Regions from separate parts of the Paracoccus versutus genome, predicted to be linked through region 2. Evidence: riboswitches for the same ligand, from Rfam matches in the RefSeq annotation. Region 2 holds a riboswitch; the other holds the start of a gene.
What was found. A riboswitch is a leader RNA that binds a small molecule or an ion and turns the genes downstream of it on or off. The one in region 2 is predicted to bind thiamine pyrophosphate.
Positions count from the first base shown of each region.

Region 1: it holds a riboswitch for thiamine pyrophosphate, as region 2 does, so the genes downstream of both, E3U25_RS13605 (TenA family protein) here and thiD (bifunctional hydroxymethylpyrimidine kinase/phosphomethylpyrimidine kinase) in region 2, are expected to answer to the same signal.

Region 1 covers NZ_CP038197.1:516,430-532,105, reverse strand. The annotation lists gene E3U25_RS13675 (MipA/OmpV family protein) at 47-781, shown strand; gene E3U25_RS13670 (DUF59 domain-containing protein) at 846-1,205, shown strand; gene E3U25_RS13665 (sugar O-acetyltransferase) at 1,202-1,750, shown strand; gene E3U25_RS13660 (histidine phosphatase family protein) at 1,754-2,314, opposite strand; gene hemF (oxygen-dependent coproporphyrinogen oxidase) at 2,314-3,174, opposite strand; gene E3U25_RS13650 (hypothetical protein) at 3,255-3,668, shown strand; gene E3U25_RS13645 (SDR family NAD(P)-dependent oxidoreductase) at 3,672-4,481, opposite strand; gene E3U25_RS13640 (class I SAM-dependent methyltransferase) at 4,478-5,527, opposite strand; gene clpS (ATP-dependent Clp protease adapter ClpS) at 5,531-5,848, opposite strand; gene E3U25_RS13630 (D-alanyl-D-alanine carboxypeptidase family protein) at 6,159-7,763, shown strand; gene E3U25_RS13625 (Lrp/AsnC family transcriptional regulator) at 8,136-8,594, opposite strand; gene E3U25_RS13620 (Lrp/AsnC family transcriptional regulator) at 8,591-9,046, opposite strand; gene ilvC (ketol-acid reductoisomerase) at 9,173-10,195, shown strand; gene E3U25_RS13610 (NUDIX hydrolase) at 10,378-10,851, shown strand; gene E3U25_RS13605 (TenA family protein) at 10,855-11,496, opposite strand; TPP riboswitch at 11,562-11,692, opposite strand; gene E3U25_RS13600 (AI-2E family transporter) at 11,864-13,057, shown strand; gene hflC (protease modulator HflC) at 13,134-14,249, opposite strand; gene hflK (FtsH protease activity modulator HflK) at 14,249-15,454, opposite strand; gene gorA (glutathione-disulfide reductase) at 15,513-15,676, opposite strand, start outside.
Region 2 covers NZ_CP038197.1:1,739,268-1,754,943, forward strand. The annotation lists gene E3U25_RS19880 (phenylacetate--CoA ligase family protein) at 1-1,173, opposite strand, end outside; gene E3U25_RS19885 (ABC transporter ATP-binding protein) at 1,192-2,016, opposite strand; gene E3U25_RS19890 (ABC transporter substrate-binding protein) at 2,078-3,358, opposite strand; gene E3U25_RS19895 (branched-chain amino acid ABC transporter permease) at 3,404-4,480, opposite strand; gene E3U25_RS19900 (branched-chain amino acid ABC transporter permease) at 4,624-5,604, opposite strand; gene E3U25_RS19905 (ABC transporter ATP-binding protein) at 5,615-6,424, opposite strand; gene E3U25_RS19910 (long-chain fatty acid--CoA ligase) at 6,427-8,403, opposite strand; gene E3U25_RS19915 (PAS-domain containing protein) at 8,525-10,396, shown strand; gene E3U25_RS19920 (response regulator transcription factor) at 10,389-11,090, shown strand; gene aroQ (type II 3-dehydroquinate dehydratase) at 11,119-11,553, shown strand; gene E3U25_RS19930 (trypsin-like serine peptidase) at 11,768-12,481, shown strand; gene E3U25_RS19935 (HAD family hydrolase) at 12,574-13,176, opposite strand; TPP riboswitch at 13,358-13,461, shown strand; gene thiD (bifunctional hydroxymethylpyrimidine kinase/phosphomethylpyrimidine kinase) at 13,529-14,356, shown strand; gene E3U25_RS19945 (FAD-dependent oxidoreductase) at 14,353-15,330, shown strand; gene thiS (sulfur carrier protein ThiS) at 15,314-15,511, shown strand; gene E3U25_RS19955 (thiazole synthase) at 15,513-15,676, shown strand, end outside.

The DNA.
Region 1 (15,676 bases), 1.2 Mb from region 2:
GCCGGGTTTCGACGCAGGGTGCCGACCGATTTGATAAGGATTCGCCATGACCCGGATTGCCGCGCTTGCGCTTCTTGCCGCCACCGCCCTGACCTCGCCCGCCGCGGCGCAGTCGCTGGGGCTTGGGCGCGGGCTTTCGGTCGATGCCGGGCTGGGGGTGAAATACAGCCCCGAGTTCATGGGGTCGGACAACCTGGACGCCTCGCCCTGGATCATCCTGCGCAACGGCGATGCCGACCGCGGCAAGAAGGACGGGATCTCGATCCTGCCCTCGCTGAACTATGTGGGCAAGCGCGATGCCGACGATCACGAGGATCTGCGCGGCATGCGCGACATCGGCCGCGCCGGCGAATTCGGGGTGAAGCTGTCCTGGCGCATGGGCGACATGACCAGCTATGGCGCCATCCGCAAGGGCTTCGGCGGCCATCACGGCGTGGCGGGCGAACTGGGCGCGAAATACCGCTATGAGGTCAACGACAGGCTGACGCTTTGGACCGGGGCCGAGCTGGGCCTGGGCGACCAGGATTTCGTCGGCACCTATTTCGGCGTCGACGGGAACGAATCGCGGCCGGGCCGCGCCGCCCACAGCCCCGACGGCGGCGCCTATATCGCCCGCGTCAGCGTCGAGGCGCGTTACGAATTCATGCCCGACACGGCGCTGATGGGGCGGCTGACCTATGGCCGGCTGCTGGGCGATGCCGGCGATTCGCCCCTGGTGCAGACCCGCAGCCAGCCCTCGATCAGCATCGGCGTGGCGCGGCGGCTGAACTTCCGCTTCTAAGCGGCTCTGGACCCCGGAAGGCACAAGTCCTATATCATTGCCAAGATTTTACAGGACACGCCGCATGAGCACCGAGAATCTCAAGGAAGGCGACCCGCTGATCGCGCCTTCGACGACCGACCATCCCCTTTACGAAAGCGTGGTCGAGGCCTGCAAGACGGTCTACGACCCGGAAATCCCGGTCAATATCTTCGACCTGGGGCTGATCTATACCATCGCCATCGACAACGAGAATGCGGTGCGCATCGTCATGACCCTGACCGCGCCCGGCTGCCCCGTCGCGGGCGAGATGCCCGGCTGGGTCGCCGATGCGGTCGAGCCGCTGCCCGGCGTCAAGCAGGTCGATGTCGAGATGACCTTCCTGCCACAATGGGGCATGGACATGATGTCCGAAGAGGCCCGCCTGGAGCTTGGCTTCATTTGACGGCGCGCGAGGACATGCTGGCCGGCCGGCCCTACAATCCCGGCGATGGCGAGTTGGTGGCGATGCGCAAGGCCGCGCAGGGATTGATGCGCGACTACAACGCCACCATCATCGGCGACAAGACCCGCGCCCGCACCCTGACGCAATTGCTGGGCACCTGGAACGGCGCGGTGATCCGCACGCCCTTTCATGTCGATTACGGCAAGCACATCCATTTCGGGCCGGATTGCTTCGTGAATTACGGCTGCTTCTTCATGGACATCTGCGAAATCCGCATCGGCGCGCGCTGCCAGTTCGGCACCGCCGTGCAATTGCTGACCGAGGACCGCCCGCGCGAGCGCGACAGCCGTGCCAAGGGCGTCGAATGGGGCAAGCCCATCACCATCGGCGATGACGTCTGGGTCGGCGGCGGCGCGGTCGTGCTGCCGGGCGTCAGCATCGGCGACGGCGCCATCGTCGGCGCCGGCGCGGTCGTGACCCGCGACGTGGCAGCCGGCGCGACCGTGGTCGGCAACCCTGCCCGTCCCTTGCCGGCGAAATCCTGAGCGTCAGAGAAACATCCGGTGCCGGCCGCGGCTGACCAGGTGCAGCCCGCCCTGGCTGACCGGCATTTCGGCCAACCGCTCCAGCGGCAGGTCCATGGCCACCAGCCGCAGCATGCGCAGGGTGATGCCATGCGTCACGATCAGCGCCGGGCCGTCCAGGTCGTCCAGGAATGCGCGCACCCGCACCTCGAGCCCGGCGAAATGCTCGCCCCCCGGCGCCATGTCATACCAGTCCAGCGGCCCTCGGGCGAAGGCTTCCGGGTGCGCCGCGTGCAGTTCCGACGAAAGCCGGCCGCTGAATTCGCCGATGTCGATTTCATGCAGGCGCTCGTCCAGGGCAAAGCCCTGCCCGCCAAAGGCAATGCGCGCGGTCTGCTGCGCCCGCCCCGCGGTGCTGGCAAGCCGCGCCATGCCGCGCAGATCGCGCACCAGCCAGGCCAGCCGCCGCGCCTGTGCCTCGCCCAGCGGGGTAAGCGGAGAATCCAGCCGGCCCTGCATCCGCCCCTCGACGTTCCAGACCGTCTGGCCGTGCCGCATCAGGTAAAGGTCCGGCCAGTCCGGCATCAGGCCCATTTCGCCATGGGCGGCAGGCTCATCAGCACCGCCTCGGGGTCGTGGCCGGTGGCGAGGCCGAACTTGGTGCCGCGGTCATAGACCAGGTTGTATTCCGCATAAAGGCCGCGATGGATCAGTTGCGCGTCCTTGTCCGCCTCGTCCCAGGGCCGAGCCATGCGCTTTTCGGCCAGGGGCAGGAAGGCGGGCAGGAAAGCCTCGCCCACCGCCCTGGTAAAGGCGAAATCGGCATGCCAGTCGCCGCTGTTCAGGTCGTCATAGAAGATGCCGCCGACGCCCCGCGCCCTTCCGCGATGCGGGACAAAGAAATACTCGTCCGCCCAGGCCTTGAAGCGGTCGTAGTAATCGGCGCCATGCGGGGCGCAGGCAGCGCGCAGGGTGGCGTGGAAATGCGCGGTATCCTCGGCATATTCCAGGCAGGGGTTCAGGTCGGCGCCGCCGCCGAACCACCAGGCGCCCGGCGTCCAGAACATGCGCGTGTTCATGTGCACCGCCGGCGCATGCGGGTTCTGCATATGCGCGACCAGGCTGATCCCCGAGGCCCAGAAGCGCGGGTCCGCCTCGATCCCCGGCACGCCGCGGGCCGCCATGGCCTGGCGGGCGGCAGGGGACAGTTCGCCATGCACCGCCGACCAGTTCACGCCGACCTTTTCGAAGACCCGGCCCCCGCGCATGACCGACATCAGCCCGCCGCCGCCATCCTCGCCGCGCCGGGTCTCGCGGACCTCGAAACGGCCGGGCGCGGCGCTGCCGGGGCCGCGATCCTCCAGCGCCTCGAAGGCGGCCACGATGCGGTCGCGCAGCTCGCGGAACCAGGCCGCGGCCTTCTGTCGCTCATCGTGCATTTCCATGGGCTTGCCTCCGCATTCGTGAATTGCCCCACCTGGGGGACGGGCTTATGCTTCGGACGAAACAACTAGAGATCCCGGCCATGACCCGCAACATCCTGCTTGCCCTGATGCCTGTTCTGGTTGTCGCATCCTGCGGAACCCCGCAAGAGCAATGCATCAGCCGCAACACCCGTGAATATCGCACCGTCTCGAACCTGCTGGCCGAGGTCGAGGCCAATCTGGCGCGCGGCTATGCCTGGGAAGAGCGCACGGTGATGCGCACCCAATGGGAAGATTGCCGCTATGTCTGGGTGGACAAGGACGGCAACCGCCGGCTGGGCTATCGCCCCTGCCTGCGCGACGTCGCCGATACCGAGCGCTACCGGGTGCCGATCGACCCGGCGGCCGAGACGCGCAAGCGCGACAACCTGCTGGCGCGCAAGCAGGCGCTGATGCCCGCCGCCCGCGCCGCGGTCGACGCCTGCAAGGCCGCCTATCCCGAAAAGGACGGATAACGCTCAGTAGACGCCGGGCGCCAGCGGGTCGCCCAGGCTGCGGCCGCCATCGACGCGCAGGATCTGCCCGGTGACAAAGCTCGACGCCTCGCTGGCCAGGAACTGCACCGTCGCCGCCAGTTCGTCCGCCCCGGCGATCCGGCCCAGGGGCGTCGCCGCGATCATGCGGTCGCGCAGGCCCGGATCCTCGCGCAGCTTCAGCTGCAGGTTGTTCGACATGATGCTGGCGAAGGCGACGCCGTTCACCCTGATCCGCTTGGGCGCCAGGGCCGAGGCGAGCGAGCGCGTCGCCTGCGCCTGCGCCGCGCTGGCGATGGAATAGGCCAGCATCTGCGGCTGCGGCCAGTCGGCGGCCAGCGAGGTGACGTTGACGATGGCGCCGTGCTGGATCGCCTCCTCGCCGGCCTCCTCGGCCTGGGCCATCATCCGCTTGGCGACCATCTGCGACAGGCGCAGGCCGGAACTCATGTTCTGGCGCAGCATGTCGCCCAGAAGGTCGTCGTTCACCGTCAGCGGGTCGCAGCCCTGCACCATGCGATGCGCATTGACCAGGATGTCCACCCGGTCGAAGGCGTCGATGGTGGCCGAGACCAGGTTCGCCAGCGTCAGCTTCTGCCCCAGGTCGCCGGCAAAGGCGCGCACCGGCCCCTCGGCCGCGGCCTGGTCGCCCAGTTCGGTCATCAGCGCCGCCTCGTCGCTGTCGGCGAACATGACATTGGCGCCCGCCTCTTCGAAATGGCGGGCGATGGCCAGGCCGATGCCGCGGGCGGCGCCGGTCACGATGGCGGTCTTGCCCTGGATGGACAGGCTCATCTTTTCCTCGCTCTCGACAGGGGGGCTTTCGACTGCGGGCCTTTCGACTGGGGCCGCCCGGCTCCGCCGCGCCGCGCGCCCGAGGCGGTCAGGATCTTGAACCGCGCGTCTCCGCCCAGCTCGGTGACTTCGGCAAAGCATTCGCGCAGCGCCTGCTCATAGGGAAGGTGGCGGTTGGCCACCATCCACAGCCGCCCTGCCCCGGTCAGCAGCCCCGCCGCCGCGCGGATGAAGCCGGCGCCGAGCCTCGGGTCGGCCGCCCGCCCCTCGTGGAAGGGCGGGTTCATGATCACGCCGTTCACCGGCTCGGGCAGGCGGAAATCCAGCGCATCCGCCCAGTGAAAGCGCGCGCGCGGATCGGCAATGTTGCGCCGCGCGCAATCCAGCGCCGCGGCATCGGCCTCGACCAGGTGCAGCAGCTCGACGCCGGGATGGGTCAGGATCTGCGCCGAAAGCCAGCCCCAGCCCGCGCCCAGGTCGACGATGCGGGTCGGCAGTTTCTCGGGCAGCGCCGCCGCCAGCGCCTGCGAGGCGGGGTCCGGCCCGTCGGCCGAGAACACGCCCGGCCGCGTCACCATGCCGGGCGCGGCCGGGTGATCCTGCGCCGCCCAGCCCTCGGGCAGCCAGCCCGGCTGGGGCAGCGTCACCCGGAAGATCTTGCCATGGGCGCGCGACTGGACCTCGTCCACCGGGGCCAGGGCGCGCATCTCCTTCATCACCGCATCGACGCCGTCGGTCTTTTGCCCGTCGATCCACAGCGAGGCGCCCGGCGCCAGCCGCGCCGCGGCCTCGGCGATGCGCGCCCGCGCCTCGGCCCGCGCCCGCGGCAAAAAGACCACGGCGCCGTCGAAATCGCCCGAGGCCGCCGTCTCGACGTCGTAGCCACGCGATTTCAGCGCCCGGTGGTCGGGATAAAAGCCCTGCACGATCTGCACGCGGGCGGGATCGAAGGACGAAAGATCGGTCGCGGCGCCCGCGCCGATCAGCAGCATGCGCCCTTCGGGCGGCGTGCCGCCAAAGACAAGTTCCAGCCGTGATCCAGCCAATTTCTACTCTTTTTCCATGGTGCATTGCAGCGGATGCTGCTGGCGGCGGGCCAGTTCCATGACCTGCGCCACCTTGGTTTCGGCGATCTCGTGCGAGAAGACGCCGACGACGGCCACCCCCTTGCGATGAACCGTCAGCATGATCTCGATCGCCTGGGCGTGGTTCATGTTGAACAGCCGCTCAAGCACATGCACGACGAATTCCATCGGCGTGAAATCGTCGTTCAGCAGCAATACCTTGTACATCGGAGGCCGCTGCGTGCGGGGTCTGGTCTTGACCCCCAGTTCGACCTCTTCGCGGTCCCCAGGTCGGTTGGTCATCTGCGGTTTGGTCACGACGCTCGTATCAGGATATGGACGGTTCTGGGACCGAATATAGAGCCTTTCCCCGCGCTTGATAAGCCCCGCCCCCGCCGCCGGGATGCGAAAGCCCCGGCAACCTGCGGCAGATTGCGCGGCATGGGCGCAAACTTGCGGTTTCCGAACACGGGAATGCGTGTTATTGTCATTTCATTAATGAAGGGCCCGCATAATGAACGGACCCTCAGAGGCAGAAGAGACCGGGACAGTGAGCAGAATCACCAGAAAAGTCCGCTTGGGACTGATGATCCTATTCGCCTGGGCATTGCCCATGGCGGTGGCCGCCGCCCCCTTCGCGGCCTTCGTCATGGATGCGCGCACCGGGCAGGAAATCTATGCGCAGAACGCGGATACGCGGCTTCATCCGGCCTCGCTGACCAAGATGATGACGCTCTACATGGCCTTCAGCGCCGTCGAGCGCGGGCAGGTGCGGCTGGACAGCAAGTTCCTGGTGTCCAGCCATGCGGCCGCGCAACCGCCCTCGCGGCTGGGGCTGAAGCCGGGCCAGCGGATCGAGCTGCGCTACCTGATCCGCGCGGCGGCGGTGAAATCCGCCAATGACGCGGCCACGGTGATCGGCGAGGGGCTGGCGGGATCCGAGGCGAAATTCGCCGCGCAGATGACCCAGATGGCCCGTGCCCTGGGCATGCGCAACACGCATTTCCGCAACGCCAACGGCCTGACGGCCGAGGGGCATTATTCCACTGCCCGCGACATGACGGTCCTCGGGCGGCGACTGTTCTACGATTTCCCGCAATATTACTCGATCTTCTCGCGCCGCTCGGCCGATGCGGGGATCGCCACCGTCGCCAGCACCAACAAGCGCTTCCTCGACAGCTACGAGGGCGCGGACGGCATCAAGACCGGCTATACGCGGGCGGCGGGCTTCAACCTGACCGCCTCGGCCAAGCGCGGCTCCAAGCGGATCATCGCCACGGTGCTGGGCGGCACCTCGACGGCGCATCGCAACCAGGTCATGGCCCAGCTGCTGGACGCCGGCTTCGGAAAGGCCCCCACTCGTGTGCGAGAGGTGAAGCCCGCGCCGCCGCAGCTGGTGGCCGAGAAGAAGGTGCGCCGCACCGTGCAGGTCGCCCGCACCGAACCGCAGCAGGCAACGACCGTGCGGCTTGCCAGCTCGGACCGTCCGGTGGCGCGAGCCTCGACCGTGGCGGTGGTGACGCCGGCGGCGATCTCGGCCGCGGTCTCGCGCGCCCAGGCGGCCGCGGCACCGGCCCCTGCCCGCAGCGGCAGCTCCCTTGCCGCCAGCGCCCGGCCGGCGCGCAAGCCCGGCACCGGCCAGTTCGCCAATGTCGCGACCGATCCCGAACTGCTGGCCCGCGCCGCCCGGCCCGAGGCGCGGCCGGAAGAAGGCGATGCCTCGGAACCCGCGGCCGTGCCGGTGAATGCCGTCCGCCCTGCCCCGGCGCCGCGCGACGACCGTTCGGCCGGGCTTTCCGCGCCGGCGGCGGGCTCGCCCTCGCTGTTCGTGCAGGCGACCCAACCGCAGCCGGAAAGCATGGCGCTGCTGGCCTCGCCGGCCCCGGCGCAGCGGTCCGAGACGATCATCCTCGCCTCGCTCGACCCCGAAGAGGATGCCGCGCCCGCGCCGACCGAGATCGTCGCCCGCGGATCGGATTCGGGCGGCAAGGGCTGGGGCGTCTCGCTGGGCCTGTTCCGTTCGCAATACGAGGCCGAGCAGATGCTGCTGAAAACCGCGCTTCAGGAAAGCGGCGCGCTTGGCAGCGCGCTGAGCCGCGTCGCCAATACCAAGCGGGGATTCGAGGCGAATTTCGTCGGGATGAACCGGGAAACCGCGGAACTCGCCTGCGGCCGGATCGCCGCGCGGCAGCAAAGCTGCCGGGTCCTCGGCCCCTGACCTCGCCGACCTTCACCGGCCGAGGGGTTCGCCGCCACCAAGCAACAAGGGCGCCATGGTCCGGCAGGACCAGGCGCCCTTGGCATTCCGCCTTGGCATTCCGCCTTGGCATTCCGCCTTGGCATTCCGCCTTGGCATTCCGCCTTGGCATTCCGCCTTGGCATTCCGCCTTGGCATTCCGCCTTGGCATTCCGCCTTGGCATTCCGCCTTGGCATTCCGCCTTGGCATTCCGCCTTGGCATTCCGCCCTCCCTGCAAGCCGGACCGCTTGGGCAACCTGTACCGCTGCATAGCGGGTGCGAGGCCGCGCGGCCGGTCACATTCCCGCGGCAAGCTTGCGTTTCCAGATGCGCGGGCCCGACAGCCGCCGGGCTAAAGCGGCCCCAGCCGGCGTTCTTCTGAAAGCATGACATTGGCCTCGACCTGGCCCACGCCGGGCAGGGTCATGATGCGGCGGCGCAGGATGCGCTCGAAATCGGCGATATCGCGGGCATGGATGCGCAGGCGGTAGTCGAACTGCCCCAGCACATGCTGCACCACCTGCACCTCGGGGATCGCCGTCACTGCGCGCTCGAAATCCTCCAGGCTGACGCGGCCCTTGGCGGCCAGCCGGATGCCCAGGAACACGGTGACGCCGAAGCCCAGGGCGGGCTTGTCCACCACCACCCGGCGCCCGGCGACCACCCCCGCCTCGGTCAGCCGGCGGATGCGCCGCCAGGCCGCGGGCTGGGTCAGGCCCAGGGTCCGGCCGATCTCGGCCGCGCCGCGCGTCGCATCCTCGGCCAGAAGCCGCAGGATCGCCAGATCCGTCGCATCGGGGTGAAAACTCACAGCGGCAGCTCCTGCACGTCCTTGATGGTCGAGACCAGCATCAGCGCATCGCTGTCGGCCACATGCGGCAGGGTCAGGATGCTTTCGCGATAGAGCTGCTGCCAATGCGCCATGTCGCGGGCGATCACCGACAGCCGCAGATCGACCGAGCCCAGGAAGGTCTGGATCTCGGTCACTTCGGGCACGCGCCGGGCGGCGGCGATGAACTCGTCGAAGGCGCGGGGATGGGTCTTGTCCAGGGTAAAGCGCAGGCTGACCTGCACCTCGTAGCCAAGCCTGCGCCAGTCGATGCGGGCTTCGGTGGCGCAGATCACCCCCGCCTGGCGCAGCCGTTCCAGCCGGCGCCACAGGCTGGCCGGCGTGACCCCTGCCCGCTCGGCCAGCTCGGCGTTCGCGATGTCGGGATCGGCCAGAAGCTGGCGCAGGATGCGGCGGTCGGTCGCGTCGGGCATGAATTTTTCACCTTTATGGCATTCTTGGCATGATTGTCGCCAAAACTCCAGCATATCCGCGAAGATTGCACAGAACTGCCATCGGAACGCTGCTAGAACCCTCGCATCGAAACGAGGGAGATCCCGATGCGTGTCTATTACGATCGCGACTGCGATGTGAACCTGATCAAGGACAAGAAGATCGCCATGCTGGGCTATGGCAGCCAAGGCCATGCCCATGCGCTGAACCTGCGCGATTCCGGCGCCAAGAACCTGGTCGTCGCCCTGCGCGAGGGTTCCGCCTCGGCCAAGAAGGCCGAAGCCGAGGGGCTGAAGGTCATGGGCATCGCCGAGGCCGCCGCCTGGGCCGACCTGATCATGTTCACCATGCCCGACGAGCTGCAGGCCGAGACCTATCGCAAATACGTGCATGACAACCTGCGCGAAGGCGCGGCCATCGCCTTTGCCCACGGGCTGAACGTGCATTTCGGCCTGATCGAGCCCAAGCCCGGCGTGGACGTGATCATGATGGCGCCCAAGGGCCCCGGCCACACCGTGCGCGGCGAATATGTCAAGGGCGGCGGCGTGCCCTGCCTGGTCGCCGTGCATCAGGACGCCACCGGCAAGGCCATGGACATCGGCCTGAGCTATTGCTCGGCCATCGGCGGCGGCCGCTCGGGCATCATCGAGACGAACTTCCGCCAGGAATGCGAAACCGACCTGTTCGGCGAGCAGGCGGTGCTGTGCGGCGGCCTGGTCGAGCTGATCCGCATGGGCTTCGAAACCCTGGTCGAGGCCGGCTACGAGCCGGAAATGGCCTATTTCGAATGCCTGCACGAAGTGAAGCTGATCGTGGACCTGATCTACGAGGGCGGCATCGCCAACATGAACTATTCGATCTCGAACACCGCGGAATATGGCGAATACGTCTCGGGCCCGCGCGTGCTGCCCTATGAAGAGACCAAGGCGCGGATGAAGGCGGTGCTGACCGACATCCAGACCGGCAAGTTCGTGCGCGACTTCATGCAGGAGAACGCCGTGGGCCAGCCCTTCTTCAAGGCGACCCGCCGCATCAACGACGAACACCAGATCGAGAAGGTCGGCGAGAAGCTGCGCGGCATGATGCCCTGGATCTCCAAGGGCAAGATGGTGGACAAGGAGCGCAACTGAGCGCGATGCCATGGAAAGCCCCGCCCCGGCGGGGCTTTTCCATTTCGCGGGCGCAGAGGCGCGCGGCGGGAGCCGGCATATCGCGTCGGGCGAGCTTTCCCGATCGCGGAGGCCGCAGGCCACGCCGCCCTTGGCCGGGCATGTGCTAGCCCGGCAGGCCGGGCGTTTTCAGGGCAAGGAACATGCGGATCATCGACAGGCAGGCCGTGCGGGTCATTCTGCTGACGCCCGAGGACCGGGTGCTGCTGATGCGGGTCGATTACGGCGGCGGCGACTGGTGGATCACCCCCGGCGGCGGCACCGAGCCGGGCGAGACGCCGGAACAGACCCTGCGCCGCGAATTGGCCGAGGAGCTGGGCTTGGCCCTGCCCGCCCTGGGCCCGCTGGTCTGGCGGCGCCGCGTGACCATGACGCTGCACCGGCAGCGCTGGCGGCAGTCCGAGGACTATTTCCTGGTCGAGACCCCCGGCTTCACCCCGGCGATCCAGGACGCGCCCGAAGCCGCCACCATCCGCGAATTCCGCTGGTGGAGCCTGGCCGAGATGCGCCACACCTCCCAGCGCCTGGCCCCGGCCGGACTGGCGCGCATCGTGCTGGACTATCGCGAAAGCGGGCCGCCCGGCAGCCCGCCCGAGATAGAAATCATCGAGGATTGATCGCTAAGCAGCGAAAACATTGTCGAAAAACGCCAGTTCCAGCGTGACGGCGCGGCGGAAGAAGTCCCGCGCCTGCTCTGCGGCCTCGGGGCCCGCCCGGTCGAATTCGTCGCGCAGGAAGCCGACGAAATCGCGGAAGAAGGGATTGTCGTGCAGCGTGATCCATTCGGCATGGACGAAATTCGCCGGCAGCGGCTGGGTCGCGCGCATGGCCCAGTCGAGATAGAGCCCCTCGGCCACGTTCAGCACCGCCAGAACGGCGGGATAGGCGCGCGTCTCGGCCGCCTCGCGCATCAGCGCCTGGAAACCCGCGGTAGGGGCGCTGTCGGGAATGGCGGCGCGGTCCGCCTCGCCTACGCCAAGCGTGGCAAAGGCGCGCAGGAAATAGTCGTTCTCCTCGCCCGAGACCATGCCGGCGAAGCGGCCGAAGCGCAGCCGCGATTCGAAACGGTCGGCCGAGGCGATGGCGGCGCCCAGAAGCGTCAGGAAGGCGTCGAGGAAACGGTGGTCCTGCACCAGGTAGCGCGCCATCGCCGCATCCGCGATGCTGCCGTCGCAAACTTCGCGCACGAAGCGGTGGCCGACGGCGGCGGACCATTCCGTCGCGCATTCCCGGCGCAGGGTCTCAAAGAAACTTTCGGTCATCATGCCCTCATGGCTTGGGGGCGAGACCGTCGGTGCGGCGGCCTCGCGGTGAGGCCGGCAAAAGGCAGGTGCGTCATTCCCATTCCTCCGCCGGCATGATCCGGGTCAGGTTCAAAGGGTCACCGCGCCGCCCGTTGCAGGTCGCACCGGGCCAGCGGTTTCTCAGCCCCTTGCCGGGGCTCCCCTTGGTGGCGCCAAGGTTAGCGCGGATGGCCGCGGCTGTCACGCGCCGCCCACAGGATCGTGAGCCGGGAAATCCGGGAGCGGCCGGGCCCGAGGCGGCATTCCGTCTTGCAGCCGGGGGCCAGATGTTATCTCGTTGCGACAGGGCGGGCGCGCGAGCCGCCCGCAGTCAGGACCGGGAACCATGACGACAGGCGAAATGCCGAAACCCACGACCAAGACCGAGCCGAACCCCGCCGCCGCCGCCCTGCAGCAAAGCCCGAAACAGGTCGGTCTGCGCCTGCACCGGCCGCCCCTGCTGACCAATATCTCGGCCGCGCGCTGGCTGCTGCTGGCCATCGTGGCGGCCTCGATCTACTTCTTCCACGGCTTCCTGGTGCCGGTGCTGGCGGCCATGGTGATCGCGCTGGCCAGCTGGCCCCTGCGCGAGCGCGCGGCCCACCAGCTGAACCTGGGCCGCACCGGCGCGGCCACGCTGCTGGTGCTGGTGCTGGTCTGCTTCCTGCTGATCCCCATCGCCATGGCGCTGATCTATGCCTTCCGCGAGCTGCGCGACTGGATCAACTGGGCGATCGTGGTCAACAGCTCGGGCGCGCCGACGCCGGGCTGGATGGTCGAGCTGCCGCAGGTCGGCGACTGGCTGGACGAGAACTGGCAGACCTATGTCGGCCGCCCCGGCGGCATCAGCGAGATCGTGCAGCTGGTCAGCGGCTCGAACATCGGCGCGATCTATCGCGGTGCGGTGACGGCGGGCACGCTGGCCTTCCATCTGGCGCTGACGCTGCTGTTCATGCTGATCACGCTGTTCGTGCTTTACCGCGACGGCGACAGGATCGTGGCGCAGATCGACCAGGTCGGCCGCCGCATCCTGCCCGACCGCTGGAGCCGGCTGTCGCGCGTGGTGCCCGCCACCATCAGCTCGACCGTGACCGGCATGACGCTGATCGCCATCGGCGAAGGGGTGATCCTGGGCATCGCCTATTGGCTGGCCGGCGTGCCCTCGCCGGTGACATTCGGCGTCATCACCGGCTTCATGGCGCTGATCCCCGGCGGCGCGCCGCTGTCCTTCACCCTGGTCTCGGCCTATCTGGTGGCCAGCGGCACGCCCTTTGCCGGGGCGGCGCTGTTCATCTGGGGCACCTGCGAGCTGTTCGTGGTGGACAAGACCATCCGCCCGGTCCTGGTCGGCGGTCCGGTCAAGCTGCCCTTCCTGCCGACCTTTTTCGGGTTGATCGGCGGGGTCAAGACCATGGGCATCGTCGGGCTGTTCGTCGGTCCGGTGCTGATGGCGCTGCTGGTCTCGATCTGGCGGGAATGGCAGCGCGAACTGTCGGAAGAGGAACAGCGGCAGGACAGCAAGCTCATCGGCCTGGAATGACCGCCGGCCCCCGGCATGAAAAAGGCGGGACGCAAGCCGCGTCCCGCCTTTCCATTTGCGCTGTTCGTCCCGCGGATCAGTCGGCCGGGGCCGGCGTCGGGGCGGGCGGCACCACCGGCTCTTCCTGCGGCGGGCTGGCCAGCGATTCCGGCAGCGGCGTCAGCGTCACCCCGGCGCTGGAGCCCAGGGGCTGGCCGGTGCGGTCGGTTTCGGCCGGCGCCGGGGTCTCGCCCGGTTGCAGCGCGCCTTCGGTCTGCGGCTCCTCCTCCGACTCGGGCTCGGTGGCGGCGGGCGGCGGCACCGGCACCGGATTGGCCCGGTCCGCGCCGTCATTGCGCAGGTAGTCGAAGAACTCGCCCTGGGGCTGGATCACCAGCGAGCTGTTCTCGCCCTTCAGCGCCCGCTCATAGGAGGTCATCGAGCGGGTGAAGGCAAAGAACTCGGGATCGCGGCCGAAAGCGTCGGCATAGATGGCGTTGCGGCGGGCATCCGCCTCGCCGCGCACCACCTCGGCCCGCTTGCGCGCTTCCGAGGTCAGCTCGACCACGGTGCGGTCGGCGGCGGCGCGGACGCGCTGCGCGGCCTCGCCACCGCGGGCGATCTCGTCGGCGGCTTCGCGCTCGCGCTCGGCGCGCATCCGGGCATAGGTCGCGGTCAGGTTCTGCTCGGGCAGGTCGGTGCGGGTCAGGCGCACGTCGATGACGCGGATGCCCAGGTCGCGGGCGTCGTCGCGGGCCAGGTCGCGGATGCGGTTCATCAGCGGCGTGCGGTCGTCCGACAGCACCGTGGTCGAGGGCACCGAGCCCAGCACCTGCCGGATCGCATTGGTCACGATCGGCTCAAGCCGGCGCTGCGCGAATTCGATGCCGCCCGAGCCCACCGCGCGGCGGAACTGCACCACGTCGGTGATCTGCCAGCGCGCGAAGGCATCGACCACCAGGCGGCGGTCGTCCAGCGGCGTGACCTCCATCGGCGGGGTCGGCAGGCCCAGGATGCGGGCATCATATTTCACCACGTTGTCGAGGAAGGGCACCTTGATGCCCAGGCCCGGCTCCTCGCGCACCTCGACCACCTCGCCGAAGCGCAGGACAAGCGCCTTTTCGCGCACGTCGACGATATAGAGCGCGGCGATGACCAGGACCGCCACCACGACCAGGAAGGGCAGCGCCAGAAGCGAGATTGCACGGTTCATCACTGGTTCCCCCCGCCGGTATTGGTGTTGCCGGAGCCCGAGGCCCCGCTGCGCAGCTGATCCAGCGGCAGATAGGGCACCACGCCCTGCCCGGCCTCGCCATCGAGGATGACCTTGTTCACCCCGCCCAGAACCTTCTCCATGGTTTCCAGATACATCCGGCGGCGCGTGACCTCCGGCGCCTTGACATATTCGTCATAGACCGAGTTGAAGCGCGCGGCCTCGCCCTCGGCGTTGTTCACCGCCTCGGCGCGATAGGCCTCGGCGCGTTCGATCACGGCGGCGGCCTCGCCTCGGGCGCTGGCCAGCACGCGGTTGGCATAGGCGTCGGCCTCTTTCTCCAGCCGGTCGCGTTCCTGCTGGGCGGCCTGCACCTCGCGGAAGCTGTCGATCACCTCGCGCGGCGGGTCGGCGCGGTCCAGGTTGACGCGCAGCACGTTGATCCCGGCCTCGTAGTCGTTCAGCGTGTTCTGCACCGCCAGCTTCAGGTCGTCGGCGATGGCGCCGCGGTCGCGGTTCAGGATCGGCGCCAGTTCCGAACGCGCCACGATGTCGCGCATGGCGGATTCCGAGACGGCGCGGATGGTGTCGTCGGGATCGGCCAGGTTGAACAGGAATTTCTCGGGGTCCGAGATGTTCCAGACCACCTGATAGGCCATGTCCACGATGTTCTGGTCGCGGGTCAGCATCAGCCCCGAATCCATCGGCCCGGCGCGGCCGGTGCCGATCTCCGTGGTCCGCTCGCCCGAGACCTGCACCACCTCGGCGGTGACGACGGGCCAGGGCGCGAAGTTCAGGCCCGGCTCGCCGGTGCCCACGGGCTTGCCGAACAGCAGCTCGACCGCGCGTTCCTCGGGCTTGACGGTGTAGAAGCTGGAAAAGGCCCAGACCGCCAGCACGGCCAGCGCCGCGATGCCCCAGGTGCCGCGGCTCATCTGGAATTGCGGGCCCTGCGGCCGGCGCGGGCCGCCGCCGCGGTTGCCACCGCCGCCGCCCTTGCCGCCCATCAGCACCCGCAGCCGGTCCTGGCCCTTGCGCACCAGTTCCTCGATCTCGGGGATCTGGTCGCCGCGGCGCGGACCCTGCGGCCGGTCGTCCCTGCCGCCGCCCGGACTGCCCCAGGGGGGCTGGCCGCCCCCTTGCGGCGGCTGCTTGCCGCCCTTGCCGTCATCTCCGCCGCCGCCCCAGGGGCCTTGTCCTGCCATACCTCTCGTGCCTCGCTTGATGTCTGTCTGGTTGAAACTGGTGCCTTCGGCCGGAAAATCAAGCCGATGCGGCGGGTTTGTCCATTTTTGCCGCCCCCACGCGGCGCGAAGGCTTGCGCATGGTCACAAGCTCTTCCGCCAGCGTCGGATGCACGGCGATGGCGGCGTCGAAATCGGCCTTGGTCGCGCCCATGCCCAGCGGAATCGCGATCATCTGGATCA
Region 2 (15,676 bases):
CAGCGAGCCCGGCGCAACCAGTTCCACCCGGCCGCGAAGTTTCAGTGTATCCAACACCGTTCCTTCGTATCTTGCCGCATCCTCGGCCCCGGTTTCCAGCAGCACCGTCATCACATCCATGTCCCCGGACCGGTCCGCGACAACACGAGCGCGTGAGATTTCCGGGTGGCGGGCGACCAGCGCCGCCACCTGCTCGGGGCGTACGAACATGCCCTTGATCTTGGTGGTCTGGTCGGCGCGGCCCATCCAGCCCTTGATGCGCATGTTGGTGCGCCCGCAGGGGCTGGTTCCCGGCAACACCGCGGAAAGATCCCCGGTGGCAAAGCGCAGCAGCGGATAGTCCGGGTTCAGCGTGGTGACGACGACCTCGCCCACCTCGCCATCCGGGACCGGGGTGCCGGTGCCGGGACGGACGATCTCGACGATCACCCGCTCGTCCACGATCATCCCCTCCATGGCGGGGGATTCATAGGCGATCAGGCCCAAGTCGGCGGTGGCATAGCATTGCGTCGTGGCGATGCCGCGATCCGCATAGGCCTGGCGCAGGCTGGGAAACAGCGCCCCGCCCGAGACGGCGGCGCGGGTGAAGCGCAACCGCTCGCCCAGTTCCCCGGCCTTGTCGAGCATGATCTTCAGGTAATCCGGCGTCCCGGCATAGACGGTGGTGCCGATATCGACGGCAGCGCGGACCTGCAATTCGGTCTGGCCGGTGCCGGCCGGCAGGGTCGCGGCCCCGACCGCGCGGGCGGCACTTTCGAACATCATTCCCGCCGGGGTCAGGTGATAGCCGAAGCAATTGTGGACGATGTCGCCCCGCCCCACGCCCGCCGCATGCAGGAAGCGGCCCAGCCGCCACCAGTCGTCGCCGCGCCGGCCCGGCTCATAGATCGGGCCGGGGCTCTGGAAGACGTTCTCGAAATCCGGCGCCGGCCGGGTGGTGAAGCCGCCGAAGGGCGGAGACGCCTTCTGTGCGGCCGAGAGTTCGGACTTGCGGATCACCGGCAGCCGGGCCAGCGCCTCGCGCGTGGCGATCCGCTCGGGCTCGACATCGCCCAGAAGGCGCGCCAGCCCCGGCGCCGTGCGGGCGCGGGCGACGGCGGCGGGCAATTCGGCCGCCAGCCACGAGGCCCGCTCGTCGGCGCTGCGGGTTTCAAGCTTGTCATAGAATGTCATGGGGGTGCCTTTCTGCCCTCAGGCCAGCCAGCGCTTGCGCCGGCGATAGGACCGCACGTCGCGAAAGCTCTTGCGGCCCTGGTCGGACATGCCGAGATAGAATTCCTTGACGTCCGGGTTCTCGCGCAGCGCATCCGCCGGCCCGTCCATCACCACGCGGCCGCTTTCTAGGATATAGCCGTAATGGGCATAGCGCAGCGCGACATTGGTGTTCTGCTCGGCCAGCAGGAAGGTCACGCCCTCGCCCTCGTTCACCGCCTTGACGATCTCGAAGATCTGCTCGACCAGCTGCGGCGCCAGGCCCATCGAGGGCTCGTCCAGCAGGATCATCTCGGGGCGCGACATCAGCGCGCGGCCCATGGCGCACATCTGCTGCTCGCCGCCCGAGGTATAGCCGGCCTGGCTTTTCCGGCGCTCCTTGAGGCGGGGGAAATAGGAATAGACCATCTCGAGGTCGCGGGCGATGGCGGCGCGCCCGTCGCCGCGGGTATAGGCGCCGGTCAGCAGGTTCTCCTCGATGGTCAGGTGCTCGAAGCAATGGCGCCCCTCCATCACCTGGATCACGCCCTTCTTGACCAGGCTGGCCGGGTCCAGCTCCTGCACCCGCTCGCCGCGATAGCTGATCGCGCCCTTGGTGACTTCGCCGCGCTCGGAATGCAGCAGGTTCGAGATCGCCTTCAGCGTCGTGGTCTTGCCCGCGCCATTGCCGCCCAGAAGCGCGGTGATGCCGCCCTTGGGCACCGACAGGCTGACGCCCTTCAGCACCAGGATGACGTGATTGTAGATCACCTCGATATTGTTGACCTCGAGCAGGGTCTCGCGTTGCGGCGCGGCGTCGAACATGGACTTTCCCTCCAGGCGCGGGTGAAAGGCCCCCGGCGGCGGACCGCCGGGGAAAAGCGGCTCAGCAGCGCGGCGAGATGCCGGCTTCCTTGGCATAGGCCTCGCTGTCCTCGAGGATCAGCGGGTCCAGCACTTCCTGGTCCGGCTCGGTGAAATCGGTGATCAGGCTCCACTTGCCGGCCGAGGCATCCCATTGCTGCAGGCGCGCCATGCCGCTGCCGCCATGGTTGTCGCAGGTCATCTTGATCTCGGGGCCGAAGTCCGGCAGGCCCAACTCGGCCAGCCGTTCAGGCGTGATGTCCAGCGCCTCGAACCCGTCGCGCAGCTGCGTAGCGTTGATCTGCGCCGTGCCGGCCAGCTCCTGCGCCTTCGCGATCGCCTCGGCGATCACCACCGCCGCATACATGCCGCGCGAATACAGCACCGAGCCGACATATTGCCCGCCCTGCGAGGCCTTGCCCGGATCGATGACATGTTTCTTCATGTCCTCGTAGATCGGATAGTCCATGCCCACGCCGTGGAAGGTCAGCGCCTTGTAGCCGTTGGCGCCGGCGCCCACCGGCTTCACGTCCACTTCCGAGCCCGACCAGTAGGTGCCGATGAAATTCTCCATCGGGAAGCGGATGTTGGCGGCTTCCTGGATGGCGGTCTGGTTCATCACGCCCCAGCCCCACATCAGCACGTAGTCGGGCTTGTCGCGGCGGATCTGCAGCCACTGGCTTTTCTGTTCCTGGCCGGGCGGGTCGACCGGCAGTTCGGTCAGGGTGAAGCCGTGCTTCTTGGACAGTTCCTGCAAGGTGCGGATCGGCTCCTTGCCATAGGCCGAGTTGTGATAGACCAGCGCGATCTTCTTGCCGTTCAGGTCGCCGCCGTTCTGGTCCAGCAGATACTTGATGGCGACGCTGGCACCGTCCCAATAGTTCGCCGGCGCGTTGAACACCCATTCGAAGACCTTGCCGTTCTTGGCCGAGGTCCGGCCGTAGCCGGGGGTATAAAGCGGGATCTTGTCGGCCGAGACCTTGGGGATCAGCTGATAGGTGATGCCGGTGGACAGCGGGTTGTAGACCAGCGCGCCCGAGCCCTTGGTCGCCTCGTAGCACTCGACGCCCTTCTCGGTGTTATAGGCGGTCTCGCATTCCGGGGTCTGGATCTTCTCGCCGCCGATGCCGCCGTCGCGCTCGTTGAGCAGCGTGAAGTAATCGTTGAACCCATCGGCATATTGCGTGCCGTTCGCACCATAAGGCCCGGTGCGATAGCTGAGGTTGGGCACCACCAGGTCGGCCATGGCCGGCGCCGCCGCCATGACGGCGCCCAGTGCGACAGTTGCAAGCTTCAGTTTCATCTTGGTCTCCTCCCCAAGGTTTTGATTGTGCCGGTTGTCCGGTCGTTAATGCGGGAACGGCCAGAGCCGCAGTTTTTCCTTCGTCAGCGCCCAGAGCCGCGCCAGCCCATGCGGCTCGACGATCAGGAAGAACACGATCAGCGCGCCGACGATCATCAGCTCGATGTGGGCGGCCAGGTCGGTGGGCCACCCGAACTGCGCCACCAGCACATTCTTCAGCAGCACCGGCAGCAGCACCAGGAAGGCGGCGCCGGCAAAGCTGCCGAAGATGCTGCCAAGCCCGCCGATGATGATCATGAACAGCACCAGGAAGCTCTTGTTGATGCCGAAGGCCTCGCTGGCCTCGGCCGCACCCAGGTAGACCGAGAACAGCAGCGCCCCCGCGATGCCGACGAAGAAGCTGGAGACGGCGAAGGCCGACAGCTTGGCGGTCAGCGGGTTCACCCCGATGATCTCGGCCGCGATGTCCATGTCGCGGATCGCCATCCACTTGCGCCCCACGCTGCCGCGGGTCAGGTTGCGCGCGACCCAGGCCAGCACGACGGCAAAGACGAGGCAGATCAGGTATTTCGCCGAGGCCGTGGTGGCGGGCCCGGTCACCGCCCAACCCAGGATGGTGCGCTCGGGCGCGTTGATCTGGCCCGAGGCGGAATAGTTGTAGAACCACGGCACCTTGTTGAAGAGCCAGACCAGGAAGAACTGCGCGGCCAGCGTCGCCACGGCCAGGTAGAAGCCCTTGATGCGCAGGCTGGGCAGGCCGAAAAGCACGCCGACGACGGCGGTGATCGCCCCCGCCAGGACGATATGGACGACGATCGGCACGCCCGGAAAGCTCGTCATCAGCTTGTAGACCGCATAGGCGCCCACCGCCATGAAACCGCCGGTGCCCAGGCTGACCTGGCCGGCATAGCCGGTCAGGATGTTCAGCCCGATGGCGGCGATGGCATAGATCAGGAAGGGCACCAGAACCGCATTGGCCCAGTAGCTGTCGATGACGAAGGGCACGACCAGGAAGGCCACCGCCAGGATCGCGTAATAGCCCCAGCGATCCAGCCGGATCGGAAAGGTCTGGCCATCGTCGCGATAGCTCGTCTTGAAATCACCCGCCTCGCGGTAAAACATCCGTTCCTCCCAGCGTCACGCCTTGCCCGTGGGGGCTTCGCGCCCCCACACCCCCGCGGGATATTTCTCCACGGAAGAACGCAAGATTCCGCGCTTCTTTCGTGTCCAAATATCCCCGCCGGAGGCATAGAATCTTTTCATCCTCAGACCCGCTCGATAATGCGCTCGCCGAACAGCCCCTGCGGCCGGAAGACGAGGAAGATCAGCGCCAGCACATAGGCGAACCAGTTCTCGGTCGCCCCGCCAACCATGGAGCCGACGAAATATTCGAACAGCTTCTCGCCCATGCCGATGATCAGCCCGCCGACGATGGCGCCGGGGATCGAGGTGAAGCCCCCAAGCATCAGTACCGGCAGCGCCTTGAGCGCGATCAGCGAGAGCGAGAACTGCACCCCCGATTTCGTGCCCCACATGATGCCCGCGACCAGCGCCACGAACCCGGCGATCGACCAGACCATGATCCAGATGAACTGCAGGCTGATGCCCACCGACAGCGCCGCCTGATGGTCGTCGGCCACGGCGCGCATCGCCCTGCCCTGCTTGGTATATTGCGAGAACCCGACCAGGGCCGCGACCAGCGCCGCCGCGATCACCGCCGCCCAGATGTCCAGCCGGTCGATGAAGAAGCCGTAGCCAAGCCAGTCGTTCGTCATCGTCTCGACCGTCTCGGAAATGCCTTGCGGCAGGCCCACGTCCAGCACCTTCACGTCGGCGCCCCACATCACGTCGCCAAGCCCTTCCAGGAACCAGGCAAGGCCGATGGTGGCCATGAACAGGATGATCGGTTCCTGCCCGACCAGGTGCTTGAGCACCAGCTTTTCGATGGCGATGGCCAGGCCCACCATGATCAGCGCGGTAAGCAGGATGGCGAACAGTCCCGGCACCGTCCAGCCGAAGCTCGACACATGCACGCCGAAGGCCGCGTTGATCAGATGGGCGAAGGGCACGCGGCCCTCCATGATGCCGACCAGCGTCATGGCGGCGAAGAGCGCCATCACCCCCTGGGCATAGTTGAAGACGCCCGAGGCCTTGTAGATCAGCACGAAGCCCAGCGCGACCAGCGAATACATCACCCCGGCCATCAGGCCGTTCGCCAGGACTTCGCTTGCGTAGAGAAATTCCATCGCCGCCCCCTTACTCGTGCGCCACGCCAAGATAGGCGCTGATGACCTCGGGATTGCTGCGCACCTCGTCGGGGGTGCCGTCGCCGATCTTGCGGCCGTAATCCATCACCACCACCCGGTCCGACAGGTCCATGACCACGCCCATGTCATGTTCGATCAGCGCGATGGTGGTGCCGAATTCGTCGTTCACGTCCAGGATGAAGCGGCACATGTCCTCCTTCTCCTCGACGTTCATGCCGGCCATCGGCTCGTCCAGCAGCAGGATCCGCGGCTCGGCCGCCAGCGCGCGGGCCAGTTCGACGCGTTTCTTCAAGCCGTAAGGCAGCCGGCCGACCGGCGTCTTGCGGATGTTCTGGATTTCCAGGAAGTCGATGATCTTCTCGACCTGCTCGCGGTTCTCGACCTCTTCGCGCTCGGCGCGGCCCCACCACAGCGCCTGGCTCCAGATCGGCGCCTTCATCATGTTCAGCCGCCCGGTCATGATGTTGTCCAGCACCGACATGCCGTCGAACAGCGCGATGTTCTGGAAGGTGCGGGCCAGCCCCAGCCGCGCCACCTCATAGGGTTTCATCGGCGGGCGACGCTTGCCCTCGAACCAGATCTCGCCCTCTTGCGGGACATAGAAGCCCGAGATCACGTTCAGCATCGAGGATTTCCCGGCGCCGTTCGGGCCGATGATGGCGCGGATCTCGCCCTCGCGGATGTCGAAGCTGATGTCCTTGATCGCCGTCACGCCGCCGAAGCGCAGGGTGATGTTGCGAAGATCCATCAGCACCCCGCCGATCTGGCGGCCGTCGGCGGTGGTATAGCCTTCTTGCATGGTCATTCCGCGGCCACCTTCTGCATGGTCTGGGTCGGGAAGGTCCGGGCGTCCTCGATCTTCAGCGTGGCGCGGATCTCGCCCTTGCGACCGTCCTCGTAGGTCACCTCGGTGCGGGTGCTGACCGTGTCGCGGCCGTCATAGAGCGCCTCGATCAGGTCGGCATATTTCTCGGCGATGATGTTGCGGCGCACCTTGCGGGTGCGCGTCATCTCGCCGTCGTCGGGGTCGAGTTCCTTGTGCAGCACCAGGAAGCGGCTGATCTGGCAGCCCGAGAGCATCGGGTCGGCGGCGACGGATTCGTTCACCGCCTCGACATGCTGCTTGATCGTCGCATAGACCTGCGGATGGCCGGCCAGTTCCTGGTAGCTGGCATAGGCGATGTTGTTGCGCTCGGCCCAGTTGCCGACCGCCGTCAGGTCGATGTTGATGAAGGCCGTGCACATGTCGCGGCCGGCGCCGAAGACCACCGCCTCCAGGATGTTCGGATAGAACTTCAGCTTGTTCTCGACATATTTCGGCGCGAACATCCGGCCATCGGCCATGCGGCCCACATCCTTGGCGCGGTCGATGATGCGCAGGTGCCCGCTCGCCTCCTCGAAGAAGCCGGCGTCGCCGGTCGCCACCCAGCCCTCGGCATCCTTGGTCGAGGCGGTGCTGTCGGGATTGTTGTAATATTCGACGAAGGTGCCGGGCGAGCGATAGAAGACCTCGCCGCTTTCGGCGATCTTCAGCTCGACGCCGGGCGAGGGCACGCCGACCGTGTCCGAGCGCACCTGCCCGTCCGGCTGCTGGGTGATGAAGACGCTGGCCTCGGTCTGGCCGTAGAGCTGTTTCAGGTTGATGCCCAGCGAACGGTAGAAATCGAAGATCTCGGGCCCGATCGCCTCGCCCGCGGTATAGCCGACGCGGATGCGGGAATAGCCCAGCGTGTTCTTCAGCGGCCCATAGACCAGCAGGTTGCCCAGGCCGTAGCGCAGCCGGTCCAGCGCGCCGACCGGCTTGCCGTCCAGAAGCGCCGGGCCGACGCGGCGGGCGATCTCCATGTAATGCCGGAACAGCCAGCGCTTGAAGCGGCCGGCATCCTCCATGCGGATCATCACCGAGGTCAGCTGGCCTTCGAAGACGCGGGGCGGGGCGAAGAAATAGGTCGGCCCGATCTCGCGCAGGTCGGTCATCATCGTATGCGCGCCCTCGGGGCAGTTCACGGTGAAGCCGGCCCAATAGGCCTGCCCGACCGAAAAGATGAAGTCGCCGACCCAGGCCATGGGCAGATAGGCCAGCACTTCCTCGCGCGCGGTCAGGTGGTCGAAGGAGGCGGTGTTCTTGCCGGTCTCGATGATGTTGCGATTGGACAGCACCACGCCCTTGGGCTTGCCGGTGGTGCCCGAGGTATACAGCATCACGCAGGTATCGTCATAGCCCAGTTCGGCGATGCGCGCGTCCAGTTCGTGCCCCAGCCGCTGCTGGGCGGCGCGGCCCTCGGCCTGGACATCGGCCAGCGCGTTCATGCGGGAATGGTCGTATTTCCGCATCCCGCGCTTGTCGGTATAGACCACATGCTCGACCGAAGGGGCACGGGCGCCGACCTCCAGCACCTTGTCCACCTGTTCCTGGTCGCCGCAGACGACGAAGCGGGCGCCGCAATGGTCCAGCACATAGGCCATCTCCTCGGCCACCGCGTCCTGATACAGCGGCACCGGCACCGCGCCGCACATCTGCGCCGCGACCATGGCCCAGTAATGCGCCGGGCGGTTGCGGCCGATGATGGCGACGTGATCGCCGCGGTTCAGGCCCAGCACCAGGAAGCCCAGCGCCAGGGCGCGAATCTCGTCCGCGGCCTCGGCCCAGGTCCAGCTTTGCCAGATCCCGAATTCCTTTTCCCGATAGGCGGGCCGGTTGCCGAAGCGTTCGGCATTGCGCGCCAGCAACGCTGGAATCGACTGCAAACCGGCCTGGGCCGCCTCAGCGTTCTGCATGGTTCCTCCCCTTGCCGTCAGGGCTCCTCTTCCCTCTGGCAATCTCAGCTTACTGCGGCAATCCTTGCGTCAGTTTTTCCTGAATCCTACGAATTGTTACAGGGACCGCGCAATGCCAGGAATGGTCACGCCCACGAACGACCGGCACGCCGAACTGACCCGCTCGGGGCTGAACCTGATCCAGCAGGCGATCTCGATCTTCGACGCCGACCTGCGGCTGGCGGTCTGCAACCGCCCCTATCAGGCGATGTTCGGCCTGCCGGACGAGCTGACCCGCACCGGCGCCACCTTCCAGGATACGATCCGCTACCTGGTCCATCGCGGCGAATACGGCCCCCAGGACGACCCCGAGGCCGCGATTCGCGAGCGCGTCGACCAGGCCCGCACCTTCCAGCCGCATTACATGGAACGAAAGCGCGCCGACGGCCGCTGGATCTCGGTCGAGGGGGCGCCGCTCAGCCAGGGCGGCTGGATCGCGGTCTATACCGACATCACCCATATCAAGCGGCAGGAAGCGCTGCTGCGCGCCCGGTCCGAGGAACTCTCGGAGCTGGTGCTGGAGAATGCCGAGCGGCTGTCGGCCGCGAACCGCGCCCTGGCCGCGACCAATGCCGCGCTGGAGGAGGCCAAGCGCATCCTGACCGAATCCGAGGCCCGCACCCGCCATGTCACCGCCATGGTCCCGGCCCATATCGCGCATATGGACCGCGACTATCGCTATACCTTCTCGAACAACCAGATCTCGATGGTGTTTCCAGGCGCGAATCGCTCGATCATCGGCTGCCAATGCGAAACCGTGCTGGGCGCCGAGACCTTCGCCCGCATCCGCCCGCACCTGGACCGCGCCATCGCCGGCCAGCCGCAGGTGTTCGAGATCACGCACCCGCCCTCGGGTCGGCGCATCCGCATCGCGCTGACCCCCGACCAGAACGGGCGCGGCGTCTATATCCTGTCCACCGACGTCACCGCCGAGGTGCAGGCGCGCGAGGCGCTGACCCATGCCGCCAAGCGCGCGGTGGCGGCGCAGATGACCTCGGGGCTGGCGCATGACTTCGGCAACCTGCTGACCATCATCCTGGGCCTGCAGGGCCGGCTGGCCCGCGCCGGACTGCCGCCCGAACAGGCCGAGGACGTGCAGGCCACGCTGGCCGCCGCCCGGCGCGGGGTGCGGCTGCTCGACGGCATCTCGGCGCTGACCGGCCGGCGCGAGCACCAGCCGCAGCCGGTCGGGCTGCGCGCCATGCTGGACGACCTGGCGGCGATGACCCGGCCGACGCTGGGCGCGGGCGTCACGCTGGACACCCGCATCGGCGATCTGCCGGCGCGGGTGATGCTGGACCCCGGCGTGCTTCAGGACGTGCTGCTCAACCTGATCCTGAACGCGCGCGACGCCATGCGGGGCCGCGGGCGCATCGGCGTCACCGTCCGGCCCGCCGGCCGCTGGCTGGAGATCGCGGTCGCCGATACCGGCCCCGGCTTTTCCGACGAGGCGCTGGCGCGCGCGACCGAGCCCTTCTTCACCACCAAGGGCAGCCAGGGCACCGGCCTTGGCCTGTCGATGGTCTATGACCAGATCAAGCTGGCGGGCGGCACCCTGCGGCTGGGCAATGCCGAGGGCGGCGGCGCGCAGGTGACCATCCGCCTGCCGCTGCGCGCCGCCCGCCCGCAACTGGTGCTGCTGGTCGAGGATGACGACGCCATCCGCGCCCATATCCGCGAGATGCTGACCGCCCAGGGCCATTCGGTGATCGAGGCCGGCTCGCTGGCCGAGGCGCGCGGGTTGACCGACCTGGCCGGGCTGACCATGATCCTCTCCGACCTGCAACTGGGCGACGGTTCGGGGGCGGATCTGCGGGGCCGCGGCCTGCCGCTGGTGCTGATGACGGCGCTGCCGCCGGGCGATCCGCGCAGATCGGGGCTTGACTGCCCGGTCCTGACCAAGCCCTTTGGCGACACCGAACTGGCCGTGGCCATGGCAGAGACAGATGACTGACGCCCCCCTGATCGCCATTCTCGACGACGAGCCCGAAATCCGCCGCCTGCTATCCGCGGCGCTGGAAGACGCGGGCTTTCGCACCCAGGGCTTCGCCCGCGCCACCGAGTTCGAGGCGGCGCTGCGCCGCATCCAGCCCGATGCCTGCCTGATCGACCTGGGCCTGCCCGACCGCGACGGGCTGGCGCTGGTCCACCGGCTGGCCAGCGAATCCGGCGCGGCGATCATCATCATCTCGGGCCGGGCGCAGGTGCAGGACCGCGTGACCGGGCTGGAGCTTGGCGCCGACGACTACATCATCAAGCCCTTCGAGCCGGCCGAGGTCGTGGCCCGCATCCGCGCCCGGCTGCGCAAGCCCCAGCGCGAGACCGGCCCCGGCCGCCAGCAGGTCCGCTTTGCCGGCTGGTCGGCCGATTTCGACCGCTACACGCTCACCTCGCCCGAAGGCGCCGAGACCCCGATCAGCCATGCCGAGGCCGAGGTCTTGCGCCTGTTCCTGGACAATCCGCGCCGGCTGATCTCGCGCGCGCAGATGCTGGAAACGCTGGGCGGCACGGCGGGGGAAAGCTTCGACCGGGCGATGGACGTGCGCATCTCGCGCCTGCGCACCAAGCTGGGCGAGGATCCCAAGAACCCGCGCCTGATCAAGACGATCTACGGCGCGGGCTATATCTTTCTGGCCGAACTGGGCTAGATTGCCCCCGATCTGCCGGAGAACGCCCATGCCCACCGTCTATGTCCTGAACGGCCCGAACCTGAACCTTCTGGGCCAGCGCCAGCCCGAGATCTATGGCAGCACCACGCTGTCCGACGTGGAACGCGACTGCCGGGCGCTGGGGGCCGAGCTTGGTCTGGAGATCGCCTTCCACCAGTCGAACCACGAGGGCGCGATCATCGACCTGATCCACGAGGCGCGGCGATCGGCCCAGGCCATCGTCATCAACCCGGCGGCCTTCACCCACACCTCGGTCGCGATCCTGGATGCGCTGAACACCTTCGACGGTCCGGTGATCGAGGTGCATATCTCGAACGTCCACAAGCGCGAGAGCTTCCGGCACCATTCCTATGTCAGCCTGCGCGCCGAGGGCGTGATCGCCGGCCTGGGCATCCACGGCTACCTGCTGGCGCTGCGCCACGTGGCGAAGCTGGTGGGATAGGTGGGCTGGGGCGGTGGTTTGAGCCCGAAGCGGACGGCCGAACCGTAGCCGCACTACCTAGACGCACGTTCAACCTCCTGGAATTCAAAGCGTTGTTTGCGACTCACGAGGAAAACGCAGCAATCTGTATCGTGAACCCATTCAGAACATTTGAGGCGTGAATATGTATCACCCGCTGACCCGGAAGCACTTGTACAGCGCAACGAGGGTTTCTGTGTATTTTGACGAATACGGTAACGAGAAGTCTGCTTCCGGTACGGCATTTTTCCTAAGGACAAGCGCCGGAAAGTTGTATCTTGTATCAAACAGGCATGTCTTCGATGCAAGCTACAGTGACCCCCGCAAGAAAAATTGGGCTTTGAGAAAGGTAGTCGCTGCGGGATATTGTGACGGAAATCTGCTGCCGTTTGATTTTTCCTTTAGCCCACCACAGATTCTGTTTCCAAAAAATGAGAAGGAAGATGTTGCCGTGGTTGATCTGAGCAATGTCAGAATTGACGGAGCGTTGCCAGGCAGCGTGGTACCGATTGAGGAAAGCTACTTAGCGGCAGACGCCGACTTTTCCGAGGTAGATATCTCCGACATTGTGGCTTTCCCAGTGTATCATGGAGCGTCTAATCAGCCGGTAATGCGAACCGGGTGGGTGGCAAGTGATCCATCGCAGAATTTTATCGGGCATGGTCTCAGCGGCGACGCAAGGCGCATTGCAATTGAGGGATTCTCATGGGGCGGCTATTCTGGCTCACCTGTTTTTACTTTAGATAGAGGACTTCAGTCTGGCGCCGGCATTACTTACGGCGGCGGATTTCGAGGAAGTAAAATGATTGGCGTGAATGCTGGCCACATAAAGGTTGCGGATGGGTCGGGCGCACATGCTGGACTATCGTATCTTATTAAAAGCAGTGTTTTAATTGAGTTGCTTTCTTAAATGCCAACGTGAGGTCTTTGCTGATAGATTTCTCCTGCTCATGCAGGCTGCGAATGACCGCTCCGGTCCCGCAAAGCGGACTAGCCGCCCCCTCAAAACACCCCGCGCCGCGCCAGATCCTCGCCCAGCGCCTCGGCGCTGGTAAAGCGGATCGCGTCGATGCCCAGCGCGCGGGCGCCCTCGACATTGGCCGGGCTGTCGTCGATGAAGATGCAGTCCTCGGGGCGCAGCCCGTTACGGTCCATCAGCAGCCGAAAGATCGCGGGCTCGGGCTTCAGCGCGCCGACCTGGCCTGAGACCAGGATGTCGGCGAACAGCCCGCCCAGCCGGGAATGCAGTTCCAGCGCATGGGGCCAGGTCTCGGCCGACCAGTTGGTCAGCGCATAAAGCGGCACCCCGCGGGCCAGCAGCGCCTCGGCAATCGCCCAGCTGCCCGGCACGGTCTTTTCGATGGTGACGGGGAAAGCCGCCAGATAGCCGGCCAGGTGGCGCGCCTCGTCGCCATGGGCGGCGCGGGCGGCGGCAAGCCCCTCGGCAAAGCTGCGCCCGCCGTCCTGCATCCGGTTCCAGCCGGGAAAGTCGATGCGGGCCATCCAGGCCTCGGCCTCGGCCCGGCTGGTGAACACATCCGCAAAGGCCAGCGCCGGATCCCAGTCGATCAGCACCCCGCCCAGGTCGAAGATCACGCTTTTCATCGCATCCTTCCGCATTTCGCCGCGCCCAGATCGGCCGGAAATCCCGGCGCTGTAAAGCCCGAAAACCGCGCCGCGCGCCCCGCCATGCTGCCGGCAAGGCCGACGGATCCGCGACAGCGAGGGGCCGGCCGCGCGCGGCCCTTGCAATACGGGGCGCCGGAGCCTAGTGTCGCGCGGAAGACTCATACACTTGGGGAGCCCCGCACGGGGCTGAGAGGTGCCGGGCACCGACCCATCGAACCTGATCCGGGTCATGCCGGCGTAGGGAAGGGTAGAGTGACGCGGCCCGCAATCCCAGGCCGCCACCCATCCGCCCAGCGTCCGCGTGCCCGGCCGAAACGAAAGGCGGGCCATGTCGGGATTGCAGCCCCATCCCATCGCGCTGACCATCGCCGGCTCGGACAGCGGCGGCGGCGCCGGAATCCAGGCCGATCTGAAAAGCTTTTCGGCGCTGGGCGTCTATGGCGCCTCGGTCATCACCGCGATCACCGCGCAGAACACCCGCACCGTCGCCGCGGTCGAACCCGTCAGCCCCGCCATGATCGCCGCCCAGATCGACGCGGTCTTCGGCGACCTGGACGTGCGCGCGGTCAAGATCGGCATGGTCGGCGGCGTGGATGCGATCACGGTCGTCGCCGGCCGGCTGACGGCGCTGCTGGCGGACAACCCGGTCCCGGTGGTGCTGGACCCGGTGATGGTGGCGAAATCCGGCGACGCGCTTTTGCCGGACGAGGCCGTCTCGGCGCTGCGCGAGCAGCTGATCCCGCTGGCGACCGTGCTGACCCCCAACCTGCCCGAGGCCGCGCGCCTGCTGGACCTTGCCGCCGCCGCGACCCCCGAGGAAATGCGCCAGCAGGGCGAGGCGCTGCGCGCTCTGGGCGCCGCCAACGTGCTGATGAAGGGCGGCCACGCAACCGAGGACAGCTGCACCGACCTGCTGATCGGTCCCGAGCCGCTGGTCCTGACCGCGCCGCGGCAGCAGACGCCCAACACCCATGGCACCGGCTGTTCGCTTTCCTCGGCCATCGCGGCCGGGCTGGCGCAGGGCATGACGGTGGCGCAGGCCGTGACCCGCGCCCATGGCTGGCTGCAGGCCGCCATCGCCCGCGCCGACGAATTGTCGGTCGGGCTGGGCCATGGCCCGGTGCATCATTTCCACGCGCTCTGGGGGCAGGCATGAACCAGATCACCATCCTTGGCGCCGGGGTGATGGGGCTTTGCATCGCCACCGAACTGGCCCAGCGCGGCACCCTGCCGCGCATCATCGACCCGGCCGGCAAGCCCGGATCGCAAGCCTGCAGCTGGCGCGCGGGCGGGATGCTCGCCCCTTATTGCGAGGCCGAAAGCGCCGAGCCGGTGGTGCTGCGCCTGGGCGTCGAGGCCGCCGACTGGTGGCAGGCGAACGGGGCCGAGGTCATCCGCCGCGGCACGCTGGTGCTGGCGCCCTCGCGCGACCGGGCGGAACTCGACCGTTTCGCCCGGCTGACCGAGGCGCATCAGCCGGTGAACGGCGACGAAATCGCGGCGCTGGAGCCGGAACTGTCCGGCCGCTTCCCGCGCGGGCTGCATTTCGCGACCGAGGCGCACCTGAACCCGCGCGCCGCCCTGCTGGCGCTGCGCGACCGGCTGGAGGAACGCGGCATCCAGATCGAGACCGAGGGGACGCCCACCGGCCTTGTGGTGGACGCGCGCGGCTTGGCGGCCAAGGACGAACTGGCCGACCTGCGCGGCGTGCGCGGCGAGATGCTGGTGATCCGCTGCCCGGAAGTGACCCTGACCCGCACCATCCGCCTGCTGCATCCGCGCATCCCGCTGTACCTCGTGCCGCGCGGCGATGGCGTCTACATGATCGGCGCCACCATGCTGGAGACCGGCGGCAAGTATCGCGTCACCGCCCGTTCGGCGGTCGAGATGCTGTCGGCCGCCTATGCCCTGCATCCCGGCTTTGCCGAGGCCGAGATCCTGGAGCTTGGCTCGGATGCGCGCCCGGCCTTCCCGGACAACCTGCCCCGCCTGCGCCGGCGCGGCGGCACGCTTTACGCAAACGGCCTTTACCGCCACGGCTATCTTCTGGCCCCCGCCGTGGCCCGCATGGCCGCCGATTACCTTCTCGAGGGCCGGAAACCGGAGTTCATGGATGAAGATCACCCTTAACGGAGAGGCGCGCGACCTGAACGGCCCGTCCGTGCAGGACGCGCTGGCCGAGATCGGACTGGGCGCGGCCAAGGTGGCGACGGCGCTGAACGGCGCCTTCCTGCCCGCCGCCGCGCGGGCGGAAACCACGCTGAAGGATGGCGACGCGCTGGAAGTCGTGGCGCCGATGCAGGGGGGCTGAGATGCCGGACTTTTACGGAACCGCGGTCGAAAGCCCGCTGATGCTGGGGACGGCGCAATACCCCTCGCCCGCGATCATGGCGCAGGCGTTCCGCGCATCCCGCGCCGGCATCGCCACCGTCAGCCTGCGGCGCGAAGGCGGCGCCGGCCAGGATTTCCACAACCT